4 regions of the Brevibacillus sp. HB2.2 genome follow, and region 1 is predicted to be linked to each of the others. Evidence: riboswitches for the same ligand, from Rfam matches in the RefSeq annotation. Region 1 holds a riboswitch; each other region holds the start of a gene.
The links. A riboswitch is a leader RNA that binds a small molecule or an ion and turns the genes downstream of it on or off. The one in region 1 is predicted to bind cyclic di-AMP.
Positions count from the first base shown of each region.

Region 2: linked by a shared signal. The riboswitch ahead of HP401_RS30855 (quaternary amine ABC transporter ATP-binding protein) and the one ahead of HP401_RS34780 (CAP domain-containing protein) in region 1 are both predicted to bind cyclic di-AMP.
Region 3: linked by a shared signal. The riboswitch ahead of HP401_RS30545 (CAP domain-containing protein) and the one ahead of HP401_RS34780 (CAP domain-containing protein) in region 1 are both predicted to bind cyclic di-AMP.
Region 4: linked by a shared signal. The riboswitch ahead of HP401_RS16815 (C40 family peptidase) and the one ahead of HP401_RS34780 (CAP domain-containing protein) in region 1 are both predicted to bind cyclic di-AMP.

Region 1 covers NZ_JABSUV010000052.1:21,793-29,807, reverse strand. Annotated here, with positions in the region: gene tnpB (IS200/IS605 family element RNA-guided endonuclease TnpB) at 1-849, shown strand, start outside; gene HP401_RS34790 (iron-containing alcohol dehydrogenase) at 1,002-2,201, shown strand; gene HP401_RS34785 (aminopeptidase) at 2,297-3,412, shown strand; cyclic di-AMP (ydaO/yuaA leader) riboswitch at 3,619-3,776, shown strand; gene HP401_RS34780 (CAP domain-containing protein) at 3,784-4,371, shown strand; gene HP401_RS34775 (hypothetical protein) at 4,439-5,056, opposite strand; gene HP401_RS34770 (sensor histidine kinase) at 5,181-6,272, opposite strand; gene vanT (serine racemase VanT catalytic subunit) at 6,315-7,829, opposite strand; gene HP401_RS34760 (M15 family metallopeptidase) at 7,816-8,015, opposite strand, start outside.
Region 2 covers NZ_JABSUV010000027.1:21,559-29,573, reverse strand. Annotated here, with positions in the region: gene HP401_RS30870 (hypothetical protein) at 1-11, opposite strand, end outside; gene HP401_RS30865 (glycine betaine ABC transporter substrate-binding protein) at 30-965, opposite strand; gene HP401_RS30860 (ABC transporter permease) at 962-1,801, opposite strand; gene HP401_RS30855 (quaternary amine ABC transporter ATP-binding protein) at 1,785-3,011, opposite strand; cyclic di-AMP (ydaO/yuaA leader) riboswitch at 3,406-3,552, opposite strand; gene HP401_RS30850 (cation transporter) at 4,278-4,478, opposite strand; gene HP401_RS30845 (heavy metal translocating P-type ATPase) at 4,543-6,963, opposite strand; gene HP401_RS30840 (VanZ family protein) at 7,182-8,015, shown strand, end outside.
Region 3 covers NZ_JABSUV010000025.1:67,679-75,693, forward strand. Annotated here, with positions in the region: gene def (peptide deformylase) at 134-661, shown strand; gene HP401_RS30535 (homoserine dehydrogenase) at 692-1,702, shown strand; gene HP401_RS30540 (hypothetical protein) at 1,803-1,955, shown strand; gene HP401_RS30545 (CAP domain-containing protein) at 2,020-2,820, opposite strand; cyclic di-AMP (ydaO/yuaA leader) riboswitch at 2,828-2,985, opposite strand; gene HP401_RS30550 (rhodanese-like domain-containing protein) at 3,070-3,414, opposite strand; gene HP401_RS30555 (cold-shock protein) at 3,844-4,047, shown strand; gene HP401_RS30560 (hypothetical protein) at 4,218-4,664, opposite strand; gene HP401_RS30565 (2-phosphosulfolactate phosphatase) at 4,779-5,519, shown strand; gene HP401_RS30570 (catalase) at 5,600-7,189, shown strand.
Region 4 covers NZ_JABSUV010000021.1:92,917-100,931, forward strand. Annotated here, with positions in the region: gene HP401_RS16795 (biotin transporter BioY) at 1-197, shown strand, start outside; gene HP401_RS16800 (cytochrome P450) at 308-1,648, shown strand; gene HP401_RS16805 (sensor histidine kinase) at 1,839-3,224, opposite strand; gene HP401_RS16810 (response regulator transcription factor) at 3,225-3,944, opposite strand; gene HP401_RS16815 (C40 family peptidase) at 4,159-4,680, opposite strand; cyclic di-AMP (ydaO/yuaA leader) riboswitch at 4,685-4,824, opposite strand; gene HP401_RS16820 (LiaF transmembrane domain-containing protein) at 5,144-5,548, shown strand; gene HP401_RS16825 (PspA/IM30 family protein) at 5,613-6,308, shown strand; gene HP401_RS16830 (class I SAM-dependent methyltransferase) at 6,403-6,981, shown strand; gene liaF (cell wall-active antibiotics response protein LiaF) at 6,996-7,886, shown strand; gene HP401_RS16840 (HAMP domain-containing sensor histidine kinase) at 7,900-8,015, shown strand, end outside.

The DNA of each region.
Region 1 (8,015 bases):
TTCAAGAAACAAAATGAAGTCCCATGTTTTAAAAGTAAGAAGAATAGAGTCCAGTCATACACTACGAAACATACGAATGGAAACATCAGAATCGACGGTAATCAAATCAAACTGCCGAAGCTTGGCTGGGTGACATTTGCAAAATCCAGAGAGGTAGAAGGGCGGATTCTAAATGCAACGGTTAGACGGAATCCAAGCGGGAAATATTCTGTTTCGGTGCTTTGTGAGGTACCTTACTCTCCGTATATTCCTGTTGGAAAAGAGAAAACCATTGGTATTGACCTGGGTCTCAAAGATTTTGCTACGTTTTCCACTGTGGAAAAGATCAGGAATCCCAAGTACTTTCTTCTGTATGAAAAGAAACTGAACCAATGGCAAAGGAAACTTTCACATAGGCAAAAAGGCGGGAAAAATTACGAAAAAGCGAGAAGAATAGTAGCCATCTTGCATGAAAAAGTAGCCAACACCCGAAACGACTTCCTGCATAAACTGTCCACCCGACTGATTCACGAAAACAAAGTGATCTGTTTGGAGGATTTGCAAGTAAACCACCTGATCAAAAATCAAAAGCTGGCCAAAAGTATTGCCGATGCGTCATGGTCCACTTTTCGCGCCATGTTGACATACAAAGCCGAATGGTATGGACGAACACTCTCCTTTGTCGGTAAACAATTTCCTTCCAGCCAACTTTGCTCCACACCAAACTGCGGGAACCGCAGTAAAGATGTCAAGAATCTGAACTTGCGAGAATGGACATGTTCGAACTGCGGGACACAGCATGACCGTGACGAGAATGCCGCGATCAATATTGAGCGAGAAGGACTTCGTTTGTTGTGTCTCACAACTTAACTGTCGGGACGACAGGGATAGCTTGGCGCATTTCACTTCGGTAGAAGTGACTACCCAAGAATCCCCCACCTCCAAGCAGTAGCGTAGGTGGAGGGAGGGTTCAAGATAAACTTGTCAGTGGTATAACCAATACGTGAAAGAAGGAATTTCAGATGTTTCCATTTGAAGTGTCTTTTCCTACCAAAATTTACTTTGGCATAGGCGAACTGGAACGTTTGGGCCAAGAAGCAAAATCATTAGGCCAAAAAGCATTGCTCGTTACAGGCGGCAATGCTGCCAAACGTACAGGACTTTTGGACCGCGCCAAGGCTCTGTTGCAGGAAGCTCAAGTGGCGTATCTTGTTTTTGACAAAATCGAACCGAATCCGCGTACGGCAACGGTTGATGCCGGAGCTGCGCTTGCGCGTGAGCATCAGTGTGACTTCATTCTGGCTATCGGTGGCGGCTCCGTAATGGATGCCTCCAAAGCGATTGCGGCAGCAGCCGTTTCCGGACGCCCGATTTACGATTACATGCGGGGAAATCCGAGCGGTTCTGGTCAATTACTGGTACCCGTTCAGGAAGCACTGCCGATCATGACCGTCCCGACAGTAGCCGCTACTGGTTCGGAAGCAAACCATATCAGCGTCCTGACTCATTGGGACACGCATGAAAAATCTTCGATCAACGGTCCAGCACTTTACCCGAAGATTGCCATTCTCGATCCGTCTGTCACCTTTACCGTTCCGGCTCGCGTCACAGCAGAGTCTTGCGCCGATATCTTTTCCCATCTGTTTGAAAACTATTTGATCAGCGCGGAAGGGACCCACGTTCAGGACGGGATTTCCGAAACACTCATTCGCCTCGTCGTCGAGCACTCCATCACAGCGATCCAGCAACCAGACAACGCAGAAGCACGATCCACCCTTTTATGGGCGAGCACATTGGGCATCAGTCCCTTCGCTGCTGGCGGTCGCGGTGCTGGCATGCCTTTGCACGGAATTGAACATCCGCTGAGCGGAATCTACGATATGGCTCACGGTCGTGGACTGGCGATCCTGTCCCTTCCGTATTTCGAACAGGTGATATTGCTAGATCGTCCCGAGAGACTAGCCCGTATGGGACGTCATTGTTTTGGCGTTACGGTGGAGAACGAGGACGAAGCAGCACAAGCAACGATTGATGCCGTTCGCCGTTGGTATGAGCGTATGGGGATCACAGAACGTCTGTCTGACTTCGGTGTGACCAAACAATCACTGGCCCAAATGGCTGAGGAAGCCGTTCGCATTGGCGGACGCGGAATCGGGTATCTGCCTAGCTCACGAAAATTGAATGAATCCGATGTAATCGCGATCTACGAGGCTTGCCTGTAATGGAAGCATCAAACACACTGGCGAGCCTACGCTCAGTTATGTAATAATACAAATTAATCATTAATCAAAATTATTTTACTACGGAGGTTACCACCATGGCAGATCCACGCATTAATGAACTGGCAAGCCGTCTCGTCCGTTACTCACTCCATTTGCAAAAAGGCGAAAAAGTTCTGATCGAAAATACAGGCCTGCAACCTGAACTCGTTCGTGCACTTGTGCGTGAATCATTTGCAGTTGGGGCTCTGCCTTTGGTCACCTTAAAAGACCAGGAAGTCATGCGTGCACTCTATCAAGGCACGAGCGAAGAACATATGGCTCTGATGGCAAAATACGAGTATGACCGGATGAAGGACATGGACGCTTACATCGCCATCCGCGCCTACGACAACATCAACGAGTATGCCGACGTACCGGACGACAAAATGGGCATTTACGCTCGTGTCCTGTATCAACCTGTACATACGAACGAGCGCGTTCCGAACAAACGCTGGGTTGTACTGCGCTACCCAAACAAGTCGATGGCACAGCTGTCCAAAATGAGTCTCGAGAGCTTTGAGGACTTCTACTTCTCCGTCTGCAATCTGGACTACGCGAAAATGTCCGCTGCCATGACTCCGTTGAAAGAGCTGATGGAGCGCACCGATCGTGTACGCATCGTCGGCCCAAAAACGGACCTGCGCTTCTCCATTAAAGGAATCAATGCCATCAAGTGTGACGGCAAACGCAATATCCCGGATGGCGAAGTATACACCGCTCCTGTACGTGATTCCGTGGAAGGAACGATTTTCTACAACGCGGCATCGATCTACAACGGCATTACCTTCAATGATGTTCAGTTCACTTTCAAAGAAGGCAAAATCGTGGAAGCGACCAGCTCCAATACTAAAGCATTGAACGACATCCTCGACACGGACGAGGGCGCACGTTATATCGGAGAATTCGCGATCGGCTTCAACCCGCACATCCTCCACCCGATGCTGGACATCCTGTTTGACGAAAAAATCGCGGGCAGCTTCCACTTCACGCCAGGGAATGCTTACACAGTAGCAGACAACGGAAACCGCTCCTCCGTTCACTGGGACTTGGTCCAAATCCAACGCCCTGAATACGGCGGCGGCGAAATCTGGTTTGACGATGTGCTTATTAGAAAAGATGGGCGCTTTGTGTTGCCAGAGCTGGAAGGCTTGAACCCGGAGAATTTGATTTAAACGAAATGAATGAAAAAATGGGTTAGGGAATGAGTTCCCTAGCCCATTTTCTATTGTTCAGAGAAAATAAAGTGTTAGTCTGGCCTGGTCTAGGATTGGTGAGTGTCCAACTCCACCCTCTCAATAAAACAAGAGATATTCCCATTAATCCTACCAAATTTTACGAGTTTCTTTCACCGGTGAATCTCTGTTATTCTAGGTCATGCCAGACAAAACAGCCGAAACTTCCTCTTGAATGGAAGTGCGGGGGAGCTTTTTTACTTGCAGATGAGAGATCTGCATGGGGTGAATCGCCAAAGTGCGTAGGGTTGTTTCCTCAATCCGAATCCGTCAACTAACCTCGTAGGCCAAAAAAAGGAGACGATGTGAATATGAAACGCCTTGGTACTGTTGCAATTGCTACATTAGGATTGGGATTTGTTCTCTCCGGCTTTTCTAACACAGCTTCTGCCGCTACCACATGTCCGCAATACGGATATCAACCATATATGCAACCTGTCCAACCGCAAATGCAAGCACCTTACGCAGCACCAGCGAATCAACAGCAGCCAGCTCAACAGCCAGTAAAACAAGCTAACCAACAAGTGGATGCTTCCTCTGTTGGGAAGCAAGTAACTGATTTGGTAAACCAAGAGCGTGCAAAAGCAGGTCTGAAGCCAGTGGAACTGGATGCTTCCCTGAACAAAGTTGCACAAGCAAAAGCGGCTGATATGTCCAACAACAACTACTTTGACCATACAAGCCCTACGTATGGCTCTCCATTTGACATGATGAAACAATTCGGAGTATCTTCTATGACCGCGGGTGAGAACATCGCCATGGGTCAACGCACCGCTGAGGAAGTCATGAACCAATGGATGAACAGTGAAGGACACCGTCAGAACATCATGAATCCTTCCTTCACCAAAATCGGTGTAGGCTTTGTGAATGGATACTGGGTACAAGAATTCATCGGATAATGAAATTGGATATAAATGCCGAGTCCTCTAGCGGGGACCCGGCTTTCTTGTTTTTTTTCAGATATTGTCAATTCTTTTCTTCATCCACCGATTCCGCACCTTCTCGAATTTTTTCTACAACTTCTTCAGATTTGAGTTGCCTGTGCGAAGGAAGTTCTAAAAAAGTAGAAGCACGTCGATCGAGCCACAAGCTTTCCTCACCTTCCCTATCAGTTGCAACGAAGATAAACCCACCTGCATAACTAAAGTACGTAATGTTTACATCTTCCCCGAGTGTATTTTTCATGTTCTCGTAAAGGTCAAACAATTCAGGGCCACTTTTTTCACCACCAGCCATGATTGGCTCTGTATCTGTTGCTAAAACTATACCTTTTACTTCATCCCCTTCCATAATGAAGGAAAGTTTTTCATCCGTTGAAGATAGTAGTCCTTGCATATTCGTATCGTTGTATTTACGTATTTTATCCGCTTCTGGTAAAACAGCTCCCTGAATTGAAAAATCCGAAAGGGTTACATTACTACTCAATTTGCTTAAGGATTCATTCCCTTGGTTACGTGCCTGTTCCATCTTTTTATATGCGTTTAGCGCTTCCTTATCCCCTTGGTTAATGGCCCCAGCCCAAGTAGCCAATGATATTCCAGCAACAATTACCGCACCTATCAATGTCCATGTGTATTTATTCATAACTCCCCCAAAGTTAATTCATTTCGTTATAGGAATATTCTACCAGGTTTTGTAATCTCTATGAATTATGCAATAAAAAAATGGAGACATTGAAGCGTCTCCATTTTTTATTTTTGCCATCATTTCATCCGTACGGCAGCCTGACCTCAAAACACGTACGAATCAAATCACTTTGGACAGAAATCGTTCCCCGATGCTTCTCGACGATATTTTTTGCAATAAACAAGCCGAGTCCTGTTCCTCCCCCTTGATGCGTTCGCGCTTTGTCGCCTGTAAAAAACATTTCAAAAATATGCGGCAGCGCCTCCTCAGGTATCTGGTCGCCGTAATTCATGATTTGCACAACCACTTCATCGCCCTCGCGATAAGCGTTCAAATCGACAAATTGACCATCGCCCCCGTAGCGTATCGCGTTGGTCAGAATGTTCTCAAATACGCGCGCCAAAAGCTCCCCATCTCCCACGATCACTAATTGGGCAGCAACCGTACACCGCGCGACGAGCTCATTTTTCTCAAAGGAAGGATACATCTCCTCATTTAACTGGACAAGCAATTCGCTCAAATCAATGACCTTTTGCTCGATGGTAACCATGCCGTAATTCATTCTCGTAATTTCGAATAGCTCATCAATCAGCTTTTCCAATCGATGCGACTTGGTAAAAGCAATTGTCACATAATGCCGCATCTGTTCTTGTGTCATCTGCTCATCTTGCAAAATGAGATCGAGATAACCCAGAACAGATGTCAGTGGTGTACGCAAATCATGCGCCAGATTCAAAACAAGCTGATCCTTGCTGCTTTCGGCGAAATCCCCTCTTTCTACCGCCTTTTGTAGCATTTCGCTTGCTAGATTGATGTCCTTGGCGATTTCTGCAAACTCATCATTGGATGGAATATGGACATGCCGCGTAAAGTCTCCACTCGCGAGATAATGAATGCCCGTAGAAATCTCCCGAAAGTAGCCAGCATACCGTTTGGTCAGGAGATAGAAAAACAAGATCGCAATGGGAGCAAAGACAATCAAAAAGAAATTGATATCCCCCATCTCCCTGATGAAATAGCGCACCTGGGTGAGTGGATCTTCGTACTTAACCCCCACCCGATAGTAAAACTGGAGCACTTTATAGAGCAGATAGGTTACGATACCGGCCAGAAGCATGCCAAACCCAAGAAGCCCAAGCATTTTGAAACGAAAGCTATGTCTCCCCTTCGCCATGGAAAAAATGAACCACTCCCTATACTCGTTTTCGTCCAAAGATCAATCATGATAGACTCTTTTAACCCGTTCTCCCAAACGGCTTACCAGCTCGTTCGTAATGGTTTTACACGATTGGGCCATTTCCTCGGCAGTGATCTCCTCCTCTTGATCTCTGCCAATAAAGGTCACAACCTCCCCTCTTTGCACCTCTTCCATATCTGAAATATCTACAATGAGCTGATCCATGCAGACAAAGCCAATAATCGGTCGCCTTTTTCCTCTAATCAAGCAGGTAGCCCCCACTTGTGACAGCATGCGCGGAACCCCATCTGCATATCCGATAGATACGATGGCAATCTTACTTTCCTTCTGCGCTATGTGGGCGCGTCCGTAGCCCACGGGTGCTCCTTTTTCCACCTGTTTCACCTGCACAACTCTTGCTTTTAGTGATAGCACAGGTCGTAGGTCGACGCTTGTTTTTACCTTGTCTCCCTGCTTGCTCAACATCCCGTAGAGAGCGATCCCCATCCGAGCATAATCGTATTGCAGCTCCCCGTAATTCAGCACGCCGTAACTGCTTTGGACGTGCAGCTTCTGTGGATTGATCCCCTTTTCTTTCAGCTGTTCGATCACTTTTTGGAAACGGTCGATTTGATTTTTCGTGTATGCAATATCCGAAGCTTCCAAACTGTCAGCCACACTCAAATGCGTAAAGGTACCGCATACCTGCAAATGCTTATATCGATACATAGCCGCTATTTTTTCCGTGTATTCCCAAGACTCCCCGAGTCTCCCCATCCCCGTGTCGATCTTGATATGAACAGGGATTTTCACGTTGTAGCCATTCAGTGTTTGGGCATATTCGTCATCTACTACGGTTTGTGTCAGTTTGAAACGGGCGATCTGGCGTATCCGACGCTCATCGGTATAGCCAAGCACCAGAATCTCCCCTTTTACGCCCTTCTTCCTTAGCTCGATTCCTTCATCGATTGTGGCAACGGCGAAGTGATCAATCCCGAGCTTGTTTAAGAACCTCGCAATTTGCCATCCGCCGTGGCCATATGCCTGCGCCTTAACGACTGCCATCATCGCACAATCCTTGGGGAGAACCTGCTGGATTTCCCTGACATTATGTTGGAGATGCGGGAGATGGATATCAGCCCATGCTCGCCCAGTTTGATCCGGTTTCCCACCTCGAAAGCGCTGGATCGCCTTCATCGCCATCACTGAAAGAACAAAAGACAGCACTGTGACCAGCGTAAAATACCCCTCATACACATTCACAGGAAGATAGAGAACGATCGAAAGCAAATATAGCTTTCCTACTTTCCATAAAAACTGCTTTAGCATAGACGCATTTCTGTTGCGATCTGAGCCAAGCTTTTGCATGAAGAAAAAGCCTGTGCACATAAAGAAAAACGGAACTGCCACCCTGGCTATTGTTTGTCTCAGTGTGAAGTCCGCCCATTCACTTATGGATAGCAGTGGAAAAGTATGGATGGCGATAACAAGAATCGCTGCAATGATTCCGAATCGATCCAGCCCGCCATACTGCTTTTCACTACCCACGTTCATTACGTGCCTCCTGATGAAATACCGTAATGATAAATCCATCCACGTTGTTGCCCGATATTTCGTAGCGCTCACCAGCCACAACCGGGATGTGCGTAACTGTATCGGTAGCTTTTACATAGTAGATTTCAATGCTCTCCTCATCTACTCGCAAATGCTCCTGATGGAATTCGTAGTTTTTCACATACT
Region 2 (8,015 bases), on a different contig from region 1:
TAATGCTTCATAGCAGCACCTCCCCTTTCTTATTGGAGATCCTCAATGGACGAGATGTTCATGTACGAAGGAACCACGAGTCCGATTTTGGTTCCGTCGAGATTCGGACCCAAATCCTCGATTTGCCCACCAAATTTTTTCAAATAGCTCGTATCCGTAGACGGCAGCCACGCCGCAACCATTCCATCCACATCCCCAATTGCCACTCCTGCCCACATCGGTCCAGTCTGCACCTGACTCAACTCGACTTCATACCCCAGCTTCTGTTCCAGCACATGCTCGACGACGTGCGAGCTGGCAATCTCGGAATCCCATGCTACATAAGCAAGAGTCAGCTTCTCTTTTTGGACAGGCTGTATGCCCTCCACCCATTTCGCCACTTTGGCTTCGTTATTTTTTACCCATTCCGCAGCGGCCACTTCCGGATCTTTTCCGTCAATCATTTGAACCATGACCGACTCCATATCGGCTGGCTCCCACCAGAACTTATCCAGAAATTGATAGGCAGCAGGCTGATCCTCTTTCAGCCCTTTGCGCACGATGGTATGAATTTGTTCCGCTCCGCCAAAGCCGTTCTTCGGGTCCGCCAAGTATTTCAAATCCATCTTTTTAAACATCCAATGCGGCGTCCAGCCCGTAATAATAATCGGTTCCTTCGCTTCGTACGCCTTGATCAAAGCGGCTGTCATCGCTGCATCTGAGCCTTCGACAAGCTGCCATTTATCCAAGCCATACAGGTTCATGACTTCCTCAGTCTTTACCATCGAGCCTGCTCCTGCGTCGATTCCGATGATTTTGTAGTCGAGCTTTTCTCCTAACGCGTTGTCCGACGTCTCAGAAGCAATAGGACCGACCACCGTTGCTGTCGGTATTTGTGTGTTTGTGTTTTGACTAGAGCAGCCTGCGAGCCAAGCTGTTGCTCCCATCATGACTGCCAATATAGCTGGAATCATTTTGTTCATCATGTATTTCTCTCCTTTTTTCCTGCATGTTGGGTAAGCCGATCCAAGACGATAGCGATGATCACGATGGATAGCCCCGCCTCGAATCCTCTTCCTATATCCACTTGCGATACGGCACGATACACATCTGCACCCAAGCCTTTCGCCCCGATCATAGCCGCTATGACCACCATCGACAGGGCGAGCATGATGCACTGATTGACGCCCGCCAAGATCGTCGATTTCGCATACGGCAGCTGCACTTTCACGAGCTTTTGCCACCCAGTTGCGCCAAAGGCGTCCGCCGCTTCCTCCATTTCTGCTGGGACCTGGCGTATGCCTAAGTTCGTGAGACGCACGATTGGCGGCAAAGCAAAAATAACGGAGGCAATGACTCCCGGCACCTCGCCCAAGCCGAAGAAAAAGATCGCGGGAATTAAATATACGAACGCTGGCATCGTCTGCATCAAATCCAGTACTGGCGTAACTAGATTGCGAAACGTATCGTGTCTCGCGCAAAGAATGCCCACCGGAATCCCGATAGCGATCGAAATCATGGTAGCAGTGAGGACGAGTCCCAATGTCTCCATCGTTTCATCCCAGTACCCCAAGTTGTGGATGAGAGAAAGTCCAACAACCGTAAAGACCATGGACGCTCTCCCTGCAAAAACCCACGCAGCGGCCCCCAGCAGCAAGATGAGAATCAGCGAAGGTATCTCTGCCAAAACCGTAGAACAGTAAGTCACCATCGTGGAAATGACGATAGCCACCGGATCAAACAATACCCCTTTGTACTGGCCCAGCACCTCCACGAACCCTTCCATCCAACCGCCAATCGGTAGCTTAGGCACGACGTCCATCACTCATCACCTCTGCTCTCTGATGCTCTTGTACATTGACTTTGCCTACCAGCCCGCCTAGCACCGCTCCTTTTACGATGACACCCAACAAACGCTGCTGCTCGCCCACTACCGCAATCGGGACATGCAGGTCTGCCATCATCGGGAACAAGCTGTGCAGACGTGCGTCAGGCGAAACGGTAGGGAGGTCGGTTTTCATGATTGCCTCCAGCGAATCTCCCGTACTGATCGCGAGTGATACGTCATACGCCGTAATCAATCCGAGCAGTGTGCGCTTTTTGTCCACGACGTACAGGCTGGACACGCCGTTATCCATCATCAGTTGCAGCGCCACTCGCGCCCCTTTGTCAGGGGTGATTGCTTCTGCCCGTTTCATCACATTTTCAGCAACGAGCACCCTGGACAGGTCGGCATCCTCCACGAACTTCCGTACAAATTCATCCGCGGGATCTGCCAGGATTTCTTCTGGGCGGCCGATTTGAATGATCTGCCCGTCTTTCATAAAGGCAATTCGGTCGCCCAGTCGCAACGCCTCATGCAAGTCATGCGTAATGAACAGGATCGTCTTTTTCATCGTCATCTGAAGCTCCAGCAGTTCATCCTGCATATCTTTTCGAATGAGCGGGTCCAGTGCACTGAACGCTTCGTCCATCAAGAGAATATCTGGATTATTAGCCAATGCCCGCGCCAATCCGACTCGTTGACGCATCCCTCCGCTCAATTGATTTGGGTACGCATTTTCCCACTCCGTCAATCCAACGAGCGCGAGCGCTTCCCGTGCTTTTTCTTGTCGGAGCCCTGGTGGTACTTGCTGAATCTCCAAACCAAACTCCACGTTTTCCCGTACCGTCCGCTGTGGAAACAGGGCGAAGTTTTGGAAAACCATCCCGAGCTTCTTCCTCCGCACCTCGCGCAAAGCTGTCGCCTTCATGGCCACGATCTCTTCCCCATCGATCTCGATGCTTCCGCTCGTTGGGTCAATCAGTCGATTACACAGTCGGATTAAGGTTGATTTGCCGCTGCCGGATAGGCCCATGATGACGAAGATTTCGCCTTCCTCGACTTCAAAGCTGACCTGATTGACACCGATGGACTGGCTGGTTTGCTTGTAAATTTGTTCTTTTGTACGTCCTTCCGCCAGCAGCTTCAAGGCCAGCTCGGGCTGCTTGCCGAACACTTTTGTAAGTTGATGGACTTTCATTTTGGACATGATATCCCTCATCCTTCGTTTTTTCGTAAATGGAAAAAGCCCGCGAAGCTTCCACACTCCAGCAAACCCAAGCAGGCACGCTTGATTTTTACTCGTGTAGAAAATCCGCAGGCTTACGGAATACCTGGCGTCCATTGTCAGGACTCCCTGTACTCTGTCTTCCTGATTTCGATTGTCAGCGGTTTATGTCGTACCGACTGCCTCCCAGCGATCCACACCATTTCCTTCACGACTGTATCGCGTAAGCTGCTCGTCGATATTTTCATAAAAAAATAGACCGATCCATCCTTTTTCTCCAGAACAAAGGTCCCAAAGAAAAAGCCTGTATCGGCCTATCACACGCCCGCAAGGAATCCCCTTGTTGCGCATAAAATGCCTAGACTTTATCCATCCATGACCTTCCCTGCTTTGGCCGACGAGGTTAGCTGACGGGTAGGATGGCAGAGAAGACATTTCCTCATCCCTCCTGATCACTCAGGATTAACCCCAAAAGATTGGTTCCCCCGCTTCCGAGAATATCGGAACTAGGCCGTATGTGTTGTTTCTTATTGAAGCGTGATTGTGATTTGAATTATACGCTCGCTTCCAGTTATTGTGAACGTTCGTTTAGCATGGTTTTAACCGGATTACGGCTTTCTTTATGAGTCGGATTGGATTAGCTGTTCGTTGCTCATAAAATCAAGATGTTTGGTGCCGTTTACTCGCTGTTGTGGTGGGGAGGAAACAGGAGAAAACGCTCAGATTCTTGGAACCCCTGCGCGGGAGCATGGGGTGCCCGGCTCCGTGAAAAAAAGCGAAACCGCGTCCAAAGTAGTCTCATCAGGATGTGGCTCAGAGGTGGACGCTAAAGGCAGTTTCGCTTTTTTTCACTACGCCTCGGTAGGTGTGTCCAAAGATCTTCGCTTATTTCTCCTGTTTCCTCTACGAGCTGTTGAGGTTCTACGCTTTTTTAAAGACTTTTTGAATGATGCTTTCAAGATGTAAACAATAGCCGCTTGGGAAGAAGAACATTTCCAGTCCTAGCGCCTCTGGAGCCCACCCCAGCGGAGAAATGAATGGCGGGGGTTGTCGTCAGCTTCAACCTCTGAGATTACATCCTCGAAACTCTACTTTTGGAGCGCTCCTGACATTCATTTCGGAGCGAACAGTCTAACCCCTTGCGGGGCGTAGGTCGAAGCGTAGACTGGAAATGGGCTACTTTTACCTCAACACCAAAAAGCTCCCGCCTCAATGAATCAGGGGGGAGCTTTTTCAAAGGTCCGATGATTAAACGACGTCGTAGCCTTGGTCTTCAATTGCTTCTTTTACTGCATCGAGAGTCAAGTTGCTCTCGTTATAGGAAACCTCAACCTTTTTTTCAGCCAGGTTTACTTTGCCTTCTGCACCCAGATCTTTCAATGTATTCTCGATGCGCGCTACGCATTTGTTGCAAGACATGCCTTCTACGTTCAATGTGATATTTGTCATGATCAATCTCTCCTTGCATTTTATGTTGTATAGGTAAGGCGGACAAAGCCGCTTGTTACTGTTGTTACAGCTTCACTCGTTGCAGTCTCAGTGCGTTGAGTACGACGGATACGGAGCTGAAGGCCATTGCGGCACCGGCAAGCCATGGAGCGAGCAAGCCGATTGCGGCAATTGGGATGCCCAAGGTGTTATAGGCCAATGCCCAGAACAGGTTTTGCTTGATGTTGCGGATGGTGAGCTTACTCATCTCGATGGCGTCTGCGACACTAGTCAGTTCGCCGCGCATCAGGGTAATATCAGCTGCTTCCATCGCCACATCAGTACCTGTACCGATTGCCATACCGACGTCAGCGGTAGCGAGTGCAGGAGCATCGTTGATACCATCGCCGACCATCGCGACTTTTTTGCCTTGCTCTTGCAGTTTTTTCACTTCTGCGGCTTTGCCTTCAGGCAGGACTTCCGCGATGACGTGATCGATTCCTGCTTCACGGGCAATGGCCTCGGCGGTTTGACGGTTGTCACCGGTCATCATGATCACAGTCAATCCCATTGCTTTCATGCGCTGAACCGCTTGCTTGGAGGTTGGTTTGATCGTATCCGCTACAGCAATCAAGCCAGCGAGCTTGCCTTCGACGACTGCGAGCATCGCCGTTTTACCGGAGCGCTCCAGTGCCAGCATGGTATCAGACACTGCTTGGTACGAAATTTGATGTTTTTCCAGCAAACGGCGGGTACCGACGAGTACTTCTTTGCCGGAGACGGTGGCCTGAATACCGAAACCAGGAATGGCTTCAAAAGAACCTGTATCAGCCAAGGTAATTCCTTTATCCGCAATTCCGCGAACGATAGCTTGAGCCAATGGGTGCTCGGAGTTTTTCTCAGCGGCACCAACCAGAGAGAGCAATTCTTGTTCTTCGATACCAATGGCGATGACGTCTGTCAGTTCTGGCTCGCCTTTGGTTACAGTCCCTGTTTTATCGAGGACGATCGTATCCAAGTGGTGAGCCGTCTCCAGATGCTCCCCGCCTTTGAACAGGATACCCAGCTCAGCTGCGCGTCCAGAGCCCGCCATGATTGAGGTCGGTGTTGCCAAACCGAGGGCGCATGGGCAAGCGATTACGAGTACGGCAATTGCTTTTTCCAAAGCCTCACCGAAGTTGCCAGGTATAACGAAGAAGTACCAGATCAAGAAGGTAAGAATAGCAATCCCTACTACGATTGGGACAAAAATCCCGGAAATGCTGTCAGCTACACGCTGAATCGGTGCTTTTGTTCCTTGTGCTTCTTCCACTACTTTAATGATTTGCGCCAGAGCCGTTTCTTTTCCGACTTTGGTTGCCTGGACCTTCAAAAAGCCGTTTTTGTTCAAGGTGGCTCCGATGACGGTATCGCCTGCAGCTTTATCCACCGGAATACTTTCGCCAGTCAGCATGGACTCATCTACTGCGGACTGCCCTTCCATGACGATGCCATCGACAGGTACTTTGTCGCCTGGCTTCACGTGAACGACGTCGCCTAGTCTCACTTCTTCTACAGGAATGGTCATTTCGACGCCATCTCGTACTACTACTGCTGTTTTTGCTTGCAAGCCCATCAGCTTGCGGATCGCTTCCGAAGAACGTCCCTTTGCTTTCATCTCAAACAGTTTACCCAAAACGATCAACGTGATCAGTACCGCACTGGTCTCAAAGTACAGCTCCAGCATGTGTCCACCATGAGCACCGATGGAGTTGATCGCGACCCATAAACTATAGAAATATGCTGCCGAGGTACCGAGAGCAACCAACACATCCATGTTGGCACTCTTGTTGCGAAGGGCTTTGAAAGCTCCCACGTAAAACTGTGCTCCGATGATGAATTGTACCGGTGTTGCCAATGCGAGCTGTACCCACGGATTCATCAAGCTTTCAGGCAGCCAGATAAACGAAGTGAAGGAAAAATGGCTCACCATCGACCAGAGCAGTGGGAGCGACAGAATCGCGGAAATCCAGAACTTGCGAGTCTGCCGTTTGATTTCTTCCTGGCGACGGTCTACTTTTTCTTCTTCTTTTCCATCTTCCTTGCGAGTCGCCTGATACCCTAGCTTCTCTACCTTTTGAATAAGGTCCGTCACACTTACCTGTGAGGAATCGTACTCGACAGTGGCTGTTTCCATCGCCAGGTTCACATTTGCCTTCAAAACCCCAGCTGTTTTGTTCAAGCCTTTTTCGATCCGTGTGGAGCAAGCCGCACATGTCATTCCCGAGATGTTTAGCTCCACCTTGTCAGAGACGACGCCATAGCCGAGCGATTCAATTTTGGAGCGGATGTCGTCGATGTTCGTTTTCGTTGGATCGAACACCACTGTGGATTTTTCCAAAGCCAGATTGACGTTGGCGGTCTCCACTCCCTCCATTTTTCCCAAGCCCTTTTCGATGCGCAGTGCACAAGCTGCGCAAGTCATCCCTGAGATTGCGACTGTTGCCTCTGCTGTTTTGGCACTCATTATAATCCCTCCAAATACCCTTCTGGGGTATATTTTATCGTATCGTTTCCCTAACGTTGTTTCCTGATCACACCTTTACTATACAATACCCCCTTAGGGTATATCAAGTGCTTTTTTCAATTTTTTTCTAAATGGGCTTCAAGTGACTAACAGCCAATGACTTACGTATTCATTCAGAGTAAAATCATTCAGACACAAATGGCTTTAAGGAGATTGAAATGATGGAAACGAAATCACGGAAAATCATCTTAGTTGGGACCATATGCTATACGATATTCATTTTATTTTTTATGTTCTTTGCGTTTAACAGGCTCGACGGTGCAACTAGTGTAGATGGATACACCTTTATCCTTGCTCCAGAAGGAGTACCACTTACATTTCCAGAACTAACTTATTCATGGATTGTTGATTTCGGAAACGTTGCTGCTTTTATCCCTTTTGGAATATTATTTCCCCTGTTGTATCGTGTAAGATTTGGGAAGTTCATATCCTTGTTTGTCTTAGCGATTTTCGTTCTAGAAACAGTTCAGGCCCTAACCTATCTTGGTAGCTTTGATGTAAATGATGTGATATCCAATACAATAGGTGCAGCGATTGGTTATGTTGCCTATCGAGTTGGGTTTTCTTCAAACCTTTCTTATAAAAAGCTCATGGCTTCGGCTCTAACTATTGTTGTACTTGTATTTGGAGTCATGGTTGTCTCTGAAATCCTCCAAAAAAGAGAAGGCCCCGTTCAATCATTAACGGTTATGAAAGAAATGACAGGAACTACACCTATGACGGAGAATCTCCCGAGCTTCTCCGTAGCAGGTGAGCGAATAGAGCCGAAAATGAACGTGTATAGCAGTGAAGGGGAATCAACTAAAACGTACCACTATATTCTGGGGAACCAAAAAAATGTCTGGCTTTCTTTCTATTTCGGCATTCCTGACAATGGGGGCTCAAAGGGTGAAGCCAAAATCATCGTAGATGGACAAGAACTATCTCAGTTAAACGAACAATCCTATCAAGGGGCAGATGCTTTAAGGGAGATGCCTTTTAACGAGGTAAAC
Region 3 (8,015 bases), on a different contig from region 1:
GATAGCGTATCTACATGCATTTGTCACCCTTGCCTAAAGGGATATTTCAGATTTTGCGAGGTTCTTTTTGACAGCGAGGACCTGATTTGCTACCTTGAAATCGAAAACAGAGTAATGCGGGAGGGAGAATGAAATGGCTGAACGCATGATCGTTCGCCTGGGGGACCCTATCTTGCGTGAAACGTCAAAAAGAGTACAATCCATTACTCCGCAGGTTGAAAAGATATTGGATGATATGGCCCAAACCATTTACGCTGCGAAAGGTCGAGCAGGCTTGTCTGCGATCCAGATTGGTATCCCGAAGCGTTTGGTTGTCATGGATTGCGGCAGCGGCTTGATTGAACTAATCAATCCGGTGTTGATGGAAAAATCAGGTGAGCAGGTAGGGCAAGAAGCTTGTCTTTCGATACCAGGTGTTTTCGGAATCGTTCGTCGGGCGAATTATGTCAAAGTCCAGACGCTGAACCGCCAAGGAGAAACAAAGACAATCGAAGCCGAAGATTTCCTTGCTCGGTGTATTCAGCACGAGATGGACCATTTGGAAGGAATATTGTTTATTGATCATACGGAAGAGCTCTACTCGGCAAAAACAGGAAAGAAATTGAATCGCAAGGATTTACACCGGATACAAGATAAAAATAGAAAAAAATGGTGGAAATAAACGGAGCATAAATAGCAAGGAGATTGACTCATGAAACGTTGGAATATTATGGTGACAGGCTTCGGAACAGTAGGACAGCAGGTAGCCAGACTGGTGGAACAGCGACGGGAGCGGTACCGCGAGCTATATGAAGCGGATGTCAGACTCGTGGGAATCGTTCGTTCAACTTCCGGCCTCTATGATGAGAACGGAATCGATTCAGGGAAATGGGCAGACTATGCTCATACAAAACAAGCAGGGAACGCATCTTGGAACGCGTTGGAATTTATCAAATCAGTTCAAGCAGACGTACTCATCGAGGCAGGTCCATCTGAAAAAGAGGGGGGACCTGGTCTGACTTATATTCGGTATGCATTGGAGAATGCCATGCATGCGATCGCGATTTCAAAAGGTGCGCTTGTTGTTGATTATGCTGGTTTGGCCGCTCTTGCCAAAAAACATGGTACCGCGTTGAAAATTAGTGGGGCAACAGCAGCAGCTCTGCCGACGATCGATCTTTTGCAGTATAACTTGGCAGGCTGTGAAGTAAAACGAGTCGAAGGTATTTTTACGGGAACGACGAACTTCGTGCTCACAAAAATGATGGAAGAGGGGCTCACCTGTACAGCAGCAGTCGAGCTCGCTCAGAAGATGGGGATTGCCGAACCGGATCCCTCCTACGATATCGATGGTTGGGATACAGCTTCGAAGCTCACGATCCTGGCAAACGCTGCTTTTGGCGGGCAAGTAAATCTAACCGATATCGAACGCGCAAGTATTCGCGAAATAACCTCGTTACAAATCGAGACGTGGAAAAAGCATACGAAGATTCCCAAGCTGATCGGAACGATTCAAAAGGAAGCGAATGGTACGGTTTCTGTAGCAGTTGAGCTGTGTGCGGTGGATATTACCCATCCGTTTGCATCCGTATCAGGTACGACAAAAGCCATCCGGGTAGAAACAGATGTCATGGGGGATTTATTGGTCGTTGGAGGAAAATCAGATCCTGTTGCGGCAGCAGCGGCTGCTTTAAAAGACCTTGAACATATTATTAGCAGATAGGTTCATTTGCATGTGCTTCCAGTGTTCCTTAGGAATGAGTCGTTTAGAGCCGCGTGCATACTAGGGATGTACCACCAAAAACGGCGAGGGGGCCATACGGATGAAACAATCGTCTGATGTCAATGCCGAGCTGCAGCAAGTATCTGCTTACCCAACCAAGCAAGAAATGAATCAAAAGGACGTTGCTTTGCTAGATGAGCAGGAAAGCTGCTGTACCCCCAAAAAACAGGCTTCTGAAACACAGCCGGATTAATGTCTACACGAAAAAGCCGGGTCTCGATTAAGAGACACCGGCTTTTCGTTTCGTGCAAAGCGTGTTACCCGATAAATTCTTGTACCCAGTAGCCATTTGTGAAGCCTACACCAATTTTTGTGAAGTCAGGGTTCATAATGTTTTGGCGGTGGCCTTCACTGTTCATCCATTGTTGCATGACTTCTTGCGGACTCTGTTGACCCATGGCGATATTCTCACCTGCAGTCGAGTATTGAATGCCATACTGCTTCATCATGTCAAATGGGGAACCGTACGTTGGGCTGTTGTGGTCAAAATAGTTGTTAGCAGACATATCTTGTGCTTTAGCCAAAGCTACTTTGGACAGTGTTGCATCCATTTGAACAGGCTTGAGACCTGCTTTTGCACGTTCTTGGTTTACCAAATCCGCGACTTGTTTCGCAAAATCCCCCGTCTTAGCTTGATCCGCTTGATTTACTGGAGCGGCAGGCTCAGTGACATTATTGGTAGGTTGTGCTGGTGCTGTTTGTACTGGTTGTGCTGGTGTTTGTTGTACTGGCGCTTGTTGTACGGGTGCTTGTTGGAAAGATCCTGGTTGATACGGGCATGGTTGTTGTACAGGTGTAGCTTGTCCTTGCTTAACAGGTTGCATCAGCTGTACTGCTTGTGGCTGGCCAGGAACAAAGCCTTGCTTTTGGAAAAAGTTAAAGAACTGTTGAGCATTTGGTGCTTTTTGGAATTGTCCCATATTTTGACCCACATTGAATTGGAATTGTCCGTTCTTCAATGGGCAGTTAGATGCTGCGGAAGCAGAAGAAGCAAACCCTGTCAAAGCCAAGCCCAGACCAAGAGTCATCGCGATTGTAACAGAACCAAAACGTTTCATAAAACAAATCTCTCCTTTTTTTTGCCTACGAGGTTAGTTGTCGGATTCGGATTGAGGAAACAACCCTACGCCAGTTCGGCGATTCACCCCAATGTGGAATAGCTCATCCACAAAAAAGTCCCCCGCACTTCCTTTTCAAAGAGGAAGTCTCGGCTTATTTCGTTTGGCATGAACAACGATATCAGACAATCCCAATCGAAATAAAGGAGTAATATATGGCAAATAGCTTGAATCGTTGATAAATTAGGCTCATTTCGTTTCGTTTAATTGTTCCTTCCAGGCAGTTAAGCCGCCTTCCAATGCATTTGCATGGAAACCATGCTCACGAAGGAGAGCCGCAGCTTTTTGAGCTTTGTTACCTGTTGTACATAAGGTAACGATTTGCACATTTTGCGCGAGTTTTTCGGTTTCTTCATCAAGCGGCTTGTCCTGTTCTTTCATAAGAAGATAGGGGACGTTTTGCGTCGATGCGTTTTCGTGAACGAGGCTGCCGGAAACAAATTTCTCGGCGTCGCGTACGTCCAATAAAAGTACGGGCACTTTCTTTTCAAGCATTTCGGATAATTGAATGGTTGTCAAAATATGATTTTGCAATGTAATCCCTCCCAATCCTATTGTATCAGAGTCCCGCTTCGTCCAGAATAAGGGTGAACGGTTGCTTTTTTTGGACAACCATGGTAGAATGAGGTTGCTACTTGAAAAATTGATACCTAATCATTCATCGAGGTGTTTGTATGCTGATGGATAACATTTTTGAATCCCCGATTCACACTGGCGCGGTCATCGGAGCCGCAAGGATGGAAGAGAGGAAGGGCTTTCATTGTTTTAGGTTTTCAAAAGGTTTAGTTTTTTATTTTGCAGTTCCGTCCTATGACATTCGCATATTTGCTGAATAAGTAAAATTCACATATCATGAAGGCGTATCATCGCACATGATCTGGTATTTCTTCATGATATGTGAGCTTTATTTGCTTCGGTAAATATGACTAGCATATTCAAATTGAATTTTTGGAGGTTTTTTAGATGCAAACGAACGGAACAGTAAAATGGTTTAACGCAGAAAAAGGTTTCGGTTTCATTCAAGTAGAAGGCGGAGACGATGTATTCGTACACTTCAGCGCAATCCAAGGTGACGGTTTCAAAACTTTGGACGAAGGTCAAAAAGTTCAATTCAACATCGTTCAAGGCAACCGTGGCCCACAAGCTGAGAACGTAGTAAAACTGTAAGTCTCCTTTTCAAAGAAACTGTCCTTTCGAGGGCAGTTTCTTTTTTTGTCGTGGTCGTAGAAGCAAAAAGGCGTTGTGATCGTCCCAAGCGCCTTTTCCTGCATGCGAATGGATAAAAAAAGGAACTATGGCGTCCCACCATAATTCCTCATTTTCTTCCTGCAAGATAGTTAAATACAAGTTTCGATTTCGACAGTTTGGAATTGACTGTCAAGAACGGTAAGACCAACAACTTGACCGCCGCCGATAGTAGTACGGCCATAAGTGGTGAGAAGGACATTTCTGTTGTTTTCTGCTACGGTAAGGCGGACTTCATAGTGGAAAGAAGCGGGGATCAGCGCATTGAAAGCAGTTCGAGTATTCGCAGGGATAAATTGCGTGATGTCAAGCAAGGTGCTAACTGGATTCGTTTGCGTAACTGCGTTACCCCAGTTTAATACTTGCACACGTACTTCAACCGGTTCTGTGTTCAGATTTACCAGGTCGAGGTGAGCGGTGAGAGCACGGGCGAGGTTGTTTTGCAAAATACCGGTCGTTCTCACAGTATTTCTTCTTGGGCGTTTGTGATTTCTTTTTTCCGAATTACCTTGATCGTCGTCGTATTCGATTTCAGACATCCATGTTCACTCCATTCTTGTGTAATCTAGTGGGACAATAATACGATATTGCTTCTTGTCTTAATTCGTAACGGCGAACGTAAGGGGACGAGTACCTATTTTTGATAGAGGATGGTGGAGGGTTTGGGAGATAGAACTGTATGCAAACAACTTGACTATACAGCTCGATTTGATTGGGGATACGAAGGGGTAGAACAGGTCGGGGCAGCATCGGATATGATCGTCATTATCGATGTGCTCTCCTTCAGCACGTGTGTCGATATCGTAACGGGACGAAGAGGTATCGTCTATCCTTATCAGGTAAAGGATGAGTCAACCGTAGCATTCGCCAAACAAAAAGCAGCGTTGCTCGCTGGAAAACGCGGAGAACCAATCTCCCTTTCACCTGCCTGTTTGAAAGCGGTTCCAATGGGAAGTAAAATCGTATTACCCTCGCCAAACGGATCGACCTGTACCGTGTTGGCGAAGAAAACAGGTGCGAAGGTAATCGCTGCGTGCTTGCGAAACGCGCCATCTGTGGCCAGATACATACAGCAGCAGAATGGAACCGTAACCGTCATTGCTTGCGGTGAACGGTGGGGAAATGGAGCATTGCGTCCTGCTATTGAAGATATGATTGCGGCAGGTGCGCTGCTTCATGAATTGGAGGGGCATCGATTGTCACCAGAGGCCGAAATAGCAGTGGCAGCCTTTCGATCGGCTCAAGATCATCTTCCTGCTTACTTGCAGAAATGTGCTTCTGGCCAAGAACTGATCAGCATGGGGTACCCGGAAGATGTCGAACTTGCAGCGCAGTGGAATCAGAGTGGCGCAGTTCCAGTACTTAACGATGATTTTGCGTACGAAGCGATTTAGTCTTTTCGCATAAAGAATCCCTCATTCGGTAACCATGGTTATGAACCACACATGAGAAAAACTGGACAGGGAGGATTCATATGGATGAAAAGAGCAAGTCCATCAACCAGGCAGAAGATAATATCCTGACGAATCGTCAAGGCCATCCGATCACAGACAACCAGAACTTGCGGACAGTTGGAAATCGCGGGCCAACCGTTCTGGAGAATTACGATTTTCTTGAAAAAATCACACATTTTGATCGGGAGAAAACACCTGAGCGTGTCGTGCATAGTCGAGGCGCAGGAGCACATGGCTATTTCGAAGCGTATGGAACCGTAGGTGGTGAGTCGATTTCTACGTACACGAGAGCAAAGCTGTTTTCGGAGCGTGGGAAAAAAACGCCTGTGTTTGTGCGGTTTTCTACGGTTAATCATGGGACACATTCGCCCGAAACATTGCGAGATCCACGTGGGTTCGCGGTGAAGTTTTATACGGAGGACGGGAACTGGGATCTGGTAGGCAATAACCTCAAAGTTTTTTTCATTCGGGATGCCATGAAGTTTCCTGATCTTGTCCATGCGTTCAAGCCTGATCCTGTCACAAACATTCAAGACGTGGAACGGATCTTTGACTTCATCTCGAACACGCCTGAGGCCATGCATATGATTACGTTTTTGTTCTCCCCGTGGGGAATACCAGCGAACTATCGACAAATGCAAGGCTCTGGCGTAAACACGTACAAGTGGGTAAACCATGAAGGAAAAGCGGTCCTGGTCAAATACCATTGGCAGCCGTTAGCGCAAGGAATTAAGAATTTGACACAAAAACAGGCGGAAGAGATCCAAGGGAAAAACTTCAATCATGCCACGCAGGACTTGTATGAAGCGATTGAGCGAGGAGAATATCCGGAGTGGGAAATGTGCGTCCAGATCATGAGTGATGACGATCATCCAGAACTCGATTTTGATCCGCTCGATCCAACGAAAATATGGCCTGAAGATCAGTTTCCGTTTCTTCCGGTGGGCAAAATGGTATTGAACAAAAACCCGGATAACTATTTTGCTGAAGTCGAGCAAGTAGCATTTGGGACAGGTGTTTTAGTGGATGGACTTGATTTCTCTGATGACAAGCTACTGCAAGGAAGGACCTTTTCTTACTCCGATACGCAACGGTATCGGGTTGGCGCCAACTATTTGCAGCTTCCGGTCAACGCTCCCAAAAAGCATGTCGCTACCAATCAGGAAGGCGGTCAAATGCTGTATCGAGTCGATCGGACGCAGCGGCATATTAACTATGAGCCATCAACGATTGGCGGATTGCAGGAAGCCAAGCAAGCAGCTCCTGATCATCAGCCAGAAGTGGAAGGGAAGGTCGTTCGTCAAAAAATTGATCGCACCAACGATTTCAAACAGGCGGGAGAACGATACCGCCTCTTGGAAGACTGGGAAAGAGAAGACCTCATTGCCAATCTGACGGATGCACTCCTCTCCTGTGACCCTCGCATTCAAGAGAAAATGCTTGGTTACTTCTCCCAATGTAACGAAGAGTACGGTCAACGTTTGAAAGCTGGAGTTGCACAGGGCAATGGCGGAAATCACAAAGAAATGGGCGGACCGATGGGAGCGACGAATCCTGGAGCGGCTGTCAAGGAAGCTGAACAGAAGTCTCGCCCGTCCAAGCCTTACTGATGACCCGAGTGAAAAACAAGACTGAATGAACAGCGGAGCTTTGCCGAATCTATGGTAGAGCTCTTTTTTTGTATCCGGTTGCAATTGCTACAGAAGTAGGGATCACGAAGCCACTTTGCATCAAAGGACGCTAAATAACAGTAACGCAATTCGAGTTTCCAGCGTCTTACATTTGTTTACATTTGACGATGGCGAGGAGACTCATGATGGTACAAAGAGAGAAATGGGTAGCAGTGTTGAGCTATACCGCGGTACTGTCCCTATTGACGACAGGGGGCGTTGTTGCTGCATCCCCTGCGAAGGCAGCTTCCCAAAAGGTTGAAGCAACGGTTAGCACGACGGGCAATACCGAGGTGAAGCTTCAGGCTTGCAGTCAAGATGATGCAAAAGCAGATCTATCGAATACAACGATGAAGTCTTGGAAACCTTTGGAGAATAAGCCGGTACTGGAAGGGATTACTGCCATTGCAACAGGCGTCATTTTTGATGAAGCAGGCTATGGGTGGAGGCCAGGCATTTCTTACGCCTTCACCGAGGATGGGCAAGTGTGGAAGTGGGGCTTTCAATCTGACAAGAAGTATGAACCGCACAAGCTAGCCGGGATCAAGGATGCCAAGCAAGTCATGACGGATTATGTCCTAACGAGCGCTGGTGAAGTATGGCAGATTGATGAGAAGAAAGCACCAGAAAAACTGGCCGGTTTGGATAAAATCAAGAACATTCAGCAGCTCGATCTTCATGAAGGCGTACTTTTTTTACTGAAAGAAGACGGTACTGTACTGAAATGGGAAAAAGGAGCGAAAGCAGCGGAAAAGGTGACGAAGCT
Region 4 (8,015 bases), on a different contig from region 1:
TCGCACTCGCTTTTGGTGCTGTACAGCTCAAATACGTCATGGACATTCCATGGGATAAAGCTGTCGCTTTTGGTGTAACGCCTTTCCTCATTGTAGGGGTTGTCAAAGCTGTTCTGGCTTCTCTGATTGGCATCAAGGTACGCGAGCGACTGATTGCTTCTCGCCTGTTGCGTACAGATCAGCCTGTTACACGATAAACAAAATGATTTCGTCAGCCACCCGAAGTTCGGGTGGTTTTTTTTCGCATAATCTCCTAAACGTGCCGGATACTATCGGTAGGATTTTGCATGTAAAAAGGAGGAGACGCATGAATATCACGACCACTGGCCCAAAAGGTCTTCCAATCTCAGGGAACTTGATGGCATTTCGCCGATCGCCGCTTCAGTTCATCCGCGACGCGGCAGAAGAGCATGGAGAAGTCGTTCATTTTCGCTTCGGTCCTTCCCGCCATATTTATCTGTTAACGAATCCAGATCACATCAAAGAGGTTTTGGTCAGCAAACAGGCGCATTTTCGAAAAGGGAAAGGACTACAGGTTGCCCGAGCTGTTGTAGGAGATGGAATTCTTACCAGTGAAGGAAAAAAGCATTTGCGACAACGGCGACTTATGCAGCCAGCTTTTCATCGAGATCGCATCGCCACCTACGGAGACGTGATGGTCCGGCAAGCAGTTGATCTCATGTCGGATTGGAAAACCGGGGAGCTGCGCGATATTCACTCGGACATGATGAAAGTAACCCTTGCGATCATTACGGAGACGATGTTTGGCAAAACCGTCAAGGAAGGCGCCGATCAGATTGGACATGCCATCGATGTCGGTTTGAAATATGTGGCAAACAAAGGCTCCTCGTTTATCGACATTCCGTTGTCCGTACCTACTAAAAGCAATCGGGAGTTCCTAGAGTCGAGTGAGCTGCTGGACAAAACGATCTACTCCTTGATCGAAGCGCGGCGTAATAGCCAAGGAGAAGAGCACAAGGACTTGTTGGGAATGCTTTTGGCTGCGCGTGATGAGGATGATGGGGAGGGAATGACAGACGAGCAGGTGCGTGACGAGGTCATGACCATTTTTGTAGCTGGCCATGAGACGACTGCGAATACCATGTCGTGGATTTTCTATTTGCTGGCTACTCATCCCGAGGTGGAGAAAAAGCTACATGACGAGCTGTCGACGGTGCTGTGTGATAAGCTGCCGACAGTCGAAGATCTTCCGCAGCTGAAGTATACGAATCTCATAGTACAGGAAACGCTGAGGCTCTATCCTGCGGCTTGGACGATTAACCGGGAAGTGGTAGATGAGGTTGAGATCGGCGGTCACACGTACAAGCCTGGGGAAACACTGATGATGAGCCAATATGTCATGCACCGTGACCCACGCTATTATGAGCAGGCTGAAGAATTCATTCCAGAGCGTTTTGACAGCGACCTCTTAAAAAGAAATCCGGCCTATGCTTATTTCCCGTTTGGCGGCGGGCCGCGTGTTTGTATTGGGAATAACTTTGCTTTGATGGAGGCAGCTTTGCTACTGGCGACGATTGCACAGCGATATCGACTACGACTGGCTGAACCGAACCAGACAGTGGAGCCCGAGCCGTTGGTCACCTTGCGTCCCAAGAACGGACTGCCGATGCGTTTGGAGAAGAGATAGAAAAAAATGGAAGTTAGGGGCAAAAAAAGAGGCATCTTATCACTACGGTTTCGCCGATTGTGTCAGATACCGAACTGGGGGTTATTTATCACTGAAAGCAACATGCTTACAAAAATGATTTTACAAGTAAAATATAAAGAAATAATTAACTGAGAATAAATCTATATAAAGTAAGGGTAGCTTGAGAAAGCTACCCGTGGAAGAAGGGGATGGTGAAGGAGAAACTGCTTCCCATTCCCAATTCACTGTTTACCATCAGATCTCCGCCGTGAAGCCGGACGATGCTCTTACAAATCGTTAAGCCTAAGCCTGTACCTCCACTGTTGCGATTTCGTGATTTTTCCGCCCGATAAAACTTGGTGAAAATCTTCGTCAAGTCTTCAGCGGCGATTCCTTCTCCTTTGTCGATTACAGTAAAAAGGACATGTCCTTCTCGCTGATCACAAGTAAGGTAAATGGAGCCATCCGGTTTGTTGTAGTGAATGGCGTTGTTCAACAAATTTTCCATGACACGGCGCAGCTTAGTCTCATCCGCTTCGATGTGTAGTTCATTGGAGATTCGCAGCTTCCATTGAAACGTGAGGCCTGCCTCTTTGATTCTTGGCAAATAGTCCTCAATGATTCCTCGCAAGAAGCTTTTGACATGAATGCGGTTAATACTGAGTCGAACTTCGGAGCTTTGCGTGGTGAAGTCCTGCAGCTCATCCAGCAGCTTTTCCAAGTCCGTCGTTTTTAGCTCGATCTTGCCCATCTGTTTCTGTATTTTGGTCATATCCGTCACGCGACCAGAGCCGATGTATGAGGCATACCCTTTGATCGTGGTGAGAGGTGTACGGAAGTCGTGGGCGATCGAAGCAATCATTTCAGCCTGTCTTTCTTCCGCTAAGCGAAGCTCATCCACCATTTCCCCGAAATATCGAAAGAGTTGCCCAAATTCATCATGCGATCGATACGTAAATGTGACCAGCCGCTTCCCTTCCTGGATTTCTTGGGTGACGCGCGATAATTCGTTAACCGGCCGTAGTATCCAGCGAACGAACAAAGCGAGCAGAACCAATCCTACCAGACTAATGCTTCCGTAAATAAACCAAAGCATCATGGAAACCCCTGTCGTAGCCATCATGTCGTAATCATCCGTGTAGAAATAAACAACAATCTCCCCTGTACGCGGTGGCTCCTGCTGAAAATGGTACTCAGCCACCACTTTGAGGTCATTTTGCTTAGCAGAATCGCCACGGCTTGATGAGGAGGGGGAAGGCATTTTTAAATTATAGGCGCTTGATGTTTTGCTGTAGATAGTGTTTCCATTGGCATCCTTCACGAGCATGCGGTACATCACGTCGTCTGGCAACTGCTTCTCAAGCTCCATGCGTTCGATTGGGTCCTTGAAATTACTGACGAGAAGCAGTTGATTGAGCATGACCTTCTCTGCGGCTTCCTTCTCAGCCTGGTACTGATTATGCCGGTCATTTTTGAGTTGAGCGACAATAATGTCTTGAAAAACAAATTTAAACAACAAAATGTTGAGTGTGAGCAAGGCAATGAAGGAGAGAAAAATTTTATTGCGCAAGCTCATTTAAAGCTTCTCCCCGATAAAAACGTAGCCTGTCCCCCATTGTGTTTTAATGAATTGACGTTCTGTTTCCAGCTTCTCACGGAGGTTTTTAATATGGACCGTCACTGTATTGAGCGAGCCATAACCATATCCCCAAACACGGTCATAAATTTGCTCTCTTGTAAAGACGATGCCCGCATTTTCTGCGAGGAAGGTGAGTAGTTGGAATTCCTTGGTAGAGAGCTCGATCTTTTGGTTACATACGTATACGGAATACGTTTCTTTATGAATTTCCAAGTCCTTGAATTTCAAAACCGTAATTGGAGAAGAGGCTGTTTCCTTCTCAGGCTGCTCTTCGGTATGCTTGCGAATGCGCTCATAGCGACGAAGGTGGGCACGAATGCGAGCGAGTAGCTCTTCTGTATCAAAAGGCTTCGTGATGTAATCGTCTGCGCCGATTTCGAAGCCGACTACCTTATCTACCGCTTTTCCTTTTGCACTGAGAAACAGTATAGGTAAATCCCACTCACGGCGAATTTGAGAGCAGAGCTCGTAGCCACTCATGTTGGGCATCATAATATCCAAAAGGATCAGGTTGGGACGCTCACCTTGGCTGAGCAACGAGAGTGCATCTTCTCCGCTTTCAGCAGAGGAAACGCTGAAGCCCTCGTTCTCCAAAATGTCTTCTAGCAGTTCAATAATCTCCAGATTGTCATCGACAATTAAAATGTGATCTTTCACCGGAACAACCCCCAGTTACTTCTATTAATAAGGAATACCATTCAAAGAATGGGTCTTGTCTATCATAACATGCTTTGCCCCTATCAGGGGAAGAAACCCCGTAAGTTATTAAGTTGTTCTAATATGTGAGGGTACCTCTTTAGACCAGGTACTAAATTTCGTCAGAAAAAGCCAGAGACGTAGTGTCCCTGGCTTTTATTATTTTGCCGAATGACTATTTTTTAGCTGGTTTTTCCGGCAACGATGCAGCTTGCACCGCTTTTTCCTTATTCGGAGTTTCTGCTTTCGCTAGAACAGGAGCACTGAGACGCTTGGCGCCTACATAACGCTTGCTCCAGTAGTATGGATCGTTCAACTTGGTGTTGACGACTCCACGACCAGATTCCGAGTGCACGAATGTGCCGTCTCCGATGTAGATACCCACGTGAGAAATGCTGCGACCGTTCGTATTGAAGAATACGAGATCGCCTGGTTGCAAATCTTTTCTGTCTACCTCTGTACCTAACTCGTACTGGGAAGCAGAATTGTGAGGCAGGTCTACACCTAACGCATCAAATACGTAGCGCGTGAAACCGGAGCAGTCAAAGCCCTTTTTGGACGAGCCGGAAGATTTGTAAGGGGTACCGTACAAGTCACTGACAACTTCATGGAGAGTATTCTCCTCAGCAGCCTGTGCAGCGCCTGCCCCCATAGTAAGTAATCCAGCCATAAATAAAGATAAAACCATCTTGCGCAAAAGAAACTGCTCCCTTCGTGAGCCTACGAGGTTAGCTGAAGGGTTCGGTCGAAAGGACGCCCTAGGCTGCTAGGAGTAGCAACCATTCACCCCAAAAACGTGGTTCCCCCGTTTCCGCTAAGCGGAATTCGGCTATTTTTCGATGTTTTTTTACACGCACTCTTACGAAGATTCTACGCCAATCCTTTTTTTCCTTCTTTTTATCTGTTCATTCACATATTCGTCACAAAGATAGCGTCAAATGCTGTAACGTTTTCGTTCGACAGTGCAAGCCGCCTTTCGACGTGGGCTTATTCCTGCCTTGCGGGAGAGCTCGTCCGATTAAGGCAGGAAAATGTCTCCGTCCAAGGACGGAGGGAAAAACCAACCGCACGCCCGTTATGGGAAGCCTATACCGAGGGCTACAATAAGGGCATAACGTTCCACAAGCACCACATGCAAAACGAATGGAGGTAAGCGAGTAATGAGCGAACGGTCTGGCAAAGTACTACTCGGGCTGGTTCTGCTGCTAGTCGGTGGGTTGGTTCTTCTCGATCTGGTTGGTATCGATATCGGAGACTTGCTCGGGTTTATCATTCCCGGCGTGATCATGATATACGGTGCCAAAAAGATCATGGGACAAACCGGTTCACGATTTTGGGGAATCCTGGTCTTCCTATTCGGGTTCCTGATGTTGATTGGCAAGCTTGACCTACTGTTTCACGCGCTTCTGGCCATTGGGGTGATTTATCTGGGATATCGCTTACTGCGTCCCAGCCAAGAACCTAAACAAGCGCCACCTGCTTGGGAGCGTGAATGGGCCCAAAAAGTATTAAAGGAAGATACGCTGGACACTTGGGAGAGAGATGTAAGAAGACGCCCACAGTAACGCCAATGTCGCAAGAGTCTTTTGGATGAACAATATGATGTGATATGATGAGGAGGAAAAAATAATGAGTATCTTTAAACGTTTGCGTGACCTGACAGTAGCTTCGGTAAATGATGCATTGGATTCGATGGAAGATCCGGTAGTAATGCTGAATCAATATATGCGTGACATGGAAGTAGAAATCGGACAAGTTGAAGTAGCGGTTGCCCGTCAGGTTGCACTGGAAAAGAAATTCCGCCAGCAATTGGACGAAGCCAATGCTTTGATCGAAAAACGTGATCGCCAAGTCAAGCTCGCCTTGACTGAAGGAGAAGACGAGTTGGCTCGTCGAGCACTCGCTGACAAGAAGCAGTACGAAGGCCGTGCAGCGGAATATGAAACTCTCTACCTGTCAGCATCCGAGTCAGCTACGCAAATGCGCGAGAAGCTGGCTGAGCTGAAGGAAGAGTTCTATAAAATGCGTGCGAAAAAGTTCACACTGATGGCACGTGCACAAGTAGCTCGTACACAAAAGCAAGTCAATCAAGCAGTTGTCGGTATCGGCAATCAGTCCGCAGGCCGTGGCTTCGCTCGCATGGAAGAGAAAGTCATGCGCATGGAAGCAGAAGCGCAAATGAGCGGGCAATGGCGCCAAACGAACCGCGCTTGGGAGAACGCTCTGTCTGAACTGGAAAAGGATGATCTCGATGCAGAACTTGCCAGCATCAAAGCATCCATTAAGGAAGTAAAAACACCGGTAGCCAAACCAGTACAATCCTAATTCAACAGGAACTGGGGGACAAGGTGTAGAATAGATTGTGTCAATTCGGCAGCCTGTGTACATCAGGCTGCTTTTCCCCTAGGAGGTACGATTCTTGCAGGACTTCTTGGTCTTTTTGCGGCGGTTTATCGCTGAGCCTGGACGCGTCGGTAGTATCATCCCCAGCTCTCGTTTTTTATGTGAGCAAATGTTGAAAAGCGTCGATTGGGCTTCAACCGATGTGATCCTGGAGCTGGGACCTGGTACAGGGGCATTTACCCAAACGATCTATCAGCGCTTGCATCCCGGCACACAGTACGTGCTCGTGGAACGAGATTCCCAATTTCGCTCTATGCTTCAATCACGTTTTCCCGATCTTGCTATCAGGGAGGAAGCGACTAAACTTAGGTCTTACTTGGAGGAGCAGGACCTTGCAGGTGCAGATGTCATTATCTCAGGTCTGCCATTCGCCAATTTTCCACAAGAGCTGCGGGCAGCAATTCTGGACGAAGTTCAATCTGTACTGAAGCCAGGGGGCCTATTTATTACATTCCAATATTCGCTACAACTCCAAGCTGAGTTGCAGGATCGTTTTCCCTGGGTCAAGATCGACTTTACCCTGTTGAACATTCCGCCTGCATTCATCTATACATGTCGTAATGGACAAAGTGAAAACGATCAGCGTGGGGCGTGAGAGAGGAGACTTTTGTGAAACTGTCCCGTTTACACAAAATGTTGGCTGGTGTCCTGATTATTTTTACGGGAATCGGTCTTTTGTTAGACAGTTTGGGTATCATATCGTTCGGTCTGTTTGATTTGTGGCCGATGGTGCTTATTTATTTTGGCCTTCGTTTGTGGGGGAATAAAAATCGGATTGGCGGAGGGATTCTATTCTCTCTTGGGACCATCATCGCGACGGATATGTGGTTCGGTGTCGGAATTGATGATTTGTTCCAGATTGCAGTACCAATCGTGTTTATTTATTTCGGCTTTCAGTTGATTCGGGGCAAGAACAGCAAACGAGATCAGCGTGTGAATCAACCATTGGGAGAGAGTGGGATCCCATCTGCTGCGGAGACGATTTTGACTAGTGATGCGAGTGTCCCGAATGACGTGAACGTTTCAACAGCGGAACGCCCTTGGCAAGACAACTGGAACAAATGGAAGCATGTTGGTGGCAAAATTCCTCATCACGAAAAAATGTCTTCATCACCTGACGACATGTTGCCAAAAGATTCCCGCAGTTCTCTGATTGGGGATTATCACCTGACTTCCGGGCGTTTTGAACTGAGTTACTTGCATGTCTGGCATGGAATCGGGGATGTTGTGATTGATCTTTCTCGGGCAGTGTTGATGCGGGATGAGGCGTTTCTTGTCGTAGAGGGCTGGGTAGGCGATGTGACGATTTATGTGCCTATCGATCTTCCTGTATCGGTAACGGCAGGCTTGAGTATTGGTGACCTGGAGGTGCTAAGCCACCGGCAGGGAGGTATCAATCGCAGTGTTAAGATTCGTTCTGATCAGTATGATGAAGCATTGCAAAAAGTAAACTTGCATATCTCGCTGCTTGTCGGCGATATAAAAGTCAAGTACATCTAGGAGGTACTGGCGGATGCGTCGACAGCGATTGGCAAGTATTCAGTGGCAATACGTGCGCTATGGCATGTTACTGGCCGTCAGTGCAATTACTGCCGCGTTTATTTGTTTCTTTTGGCTATACTTTTTATG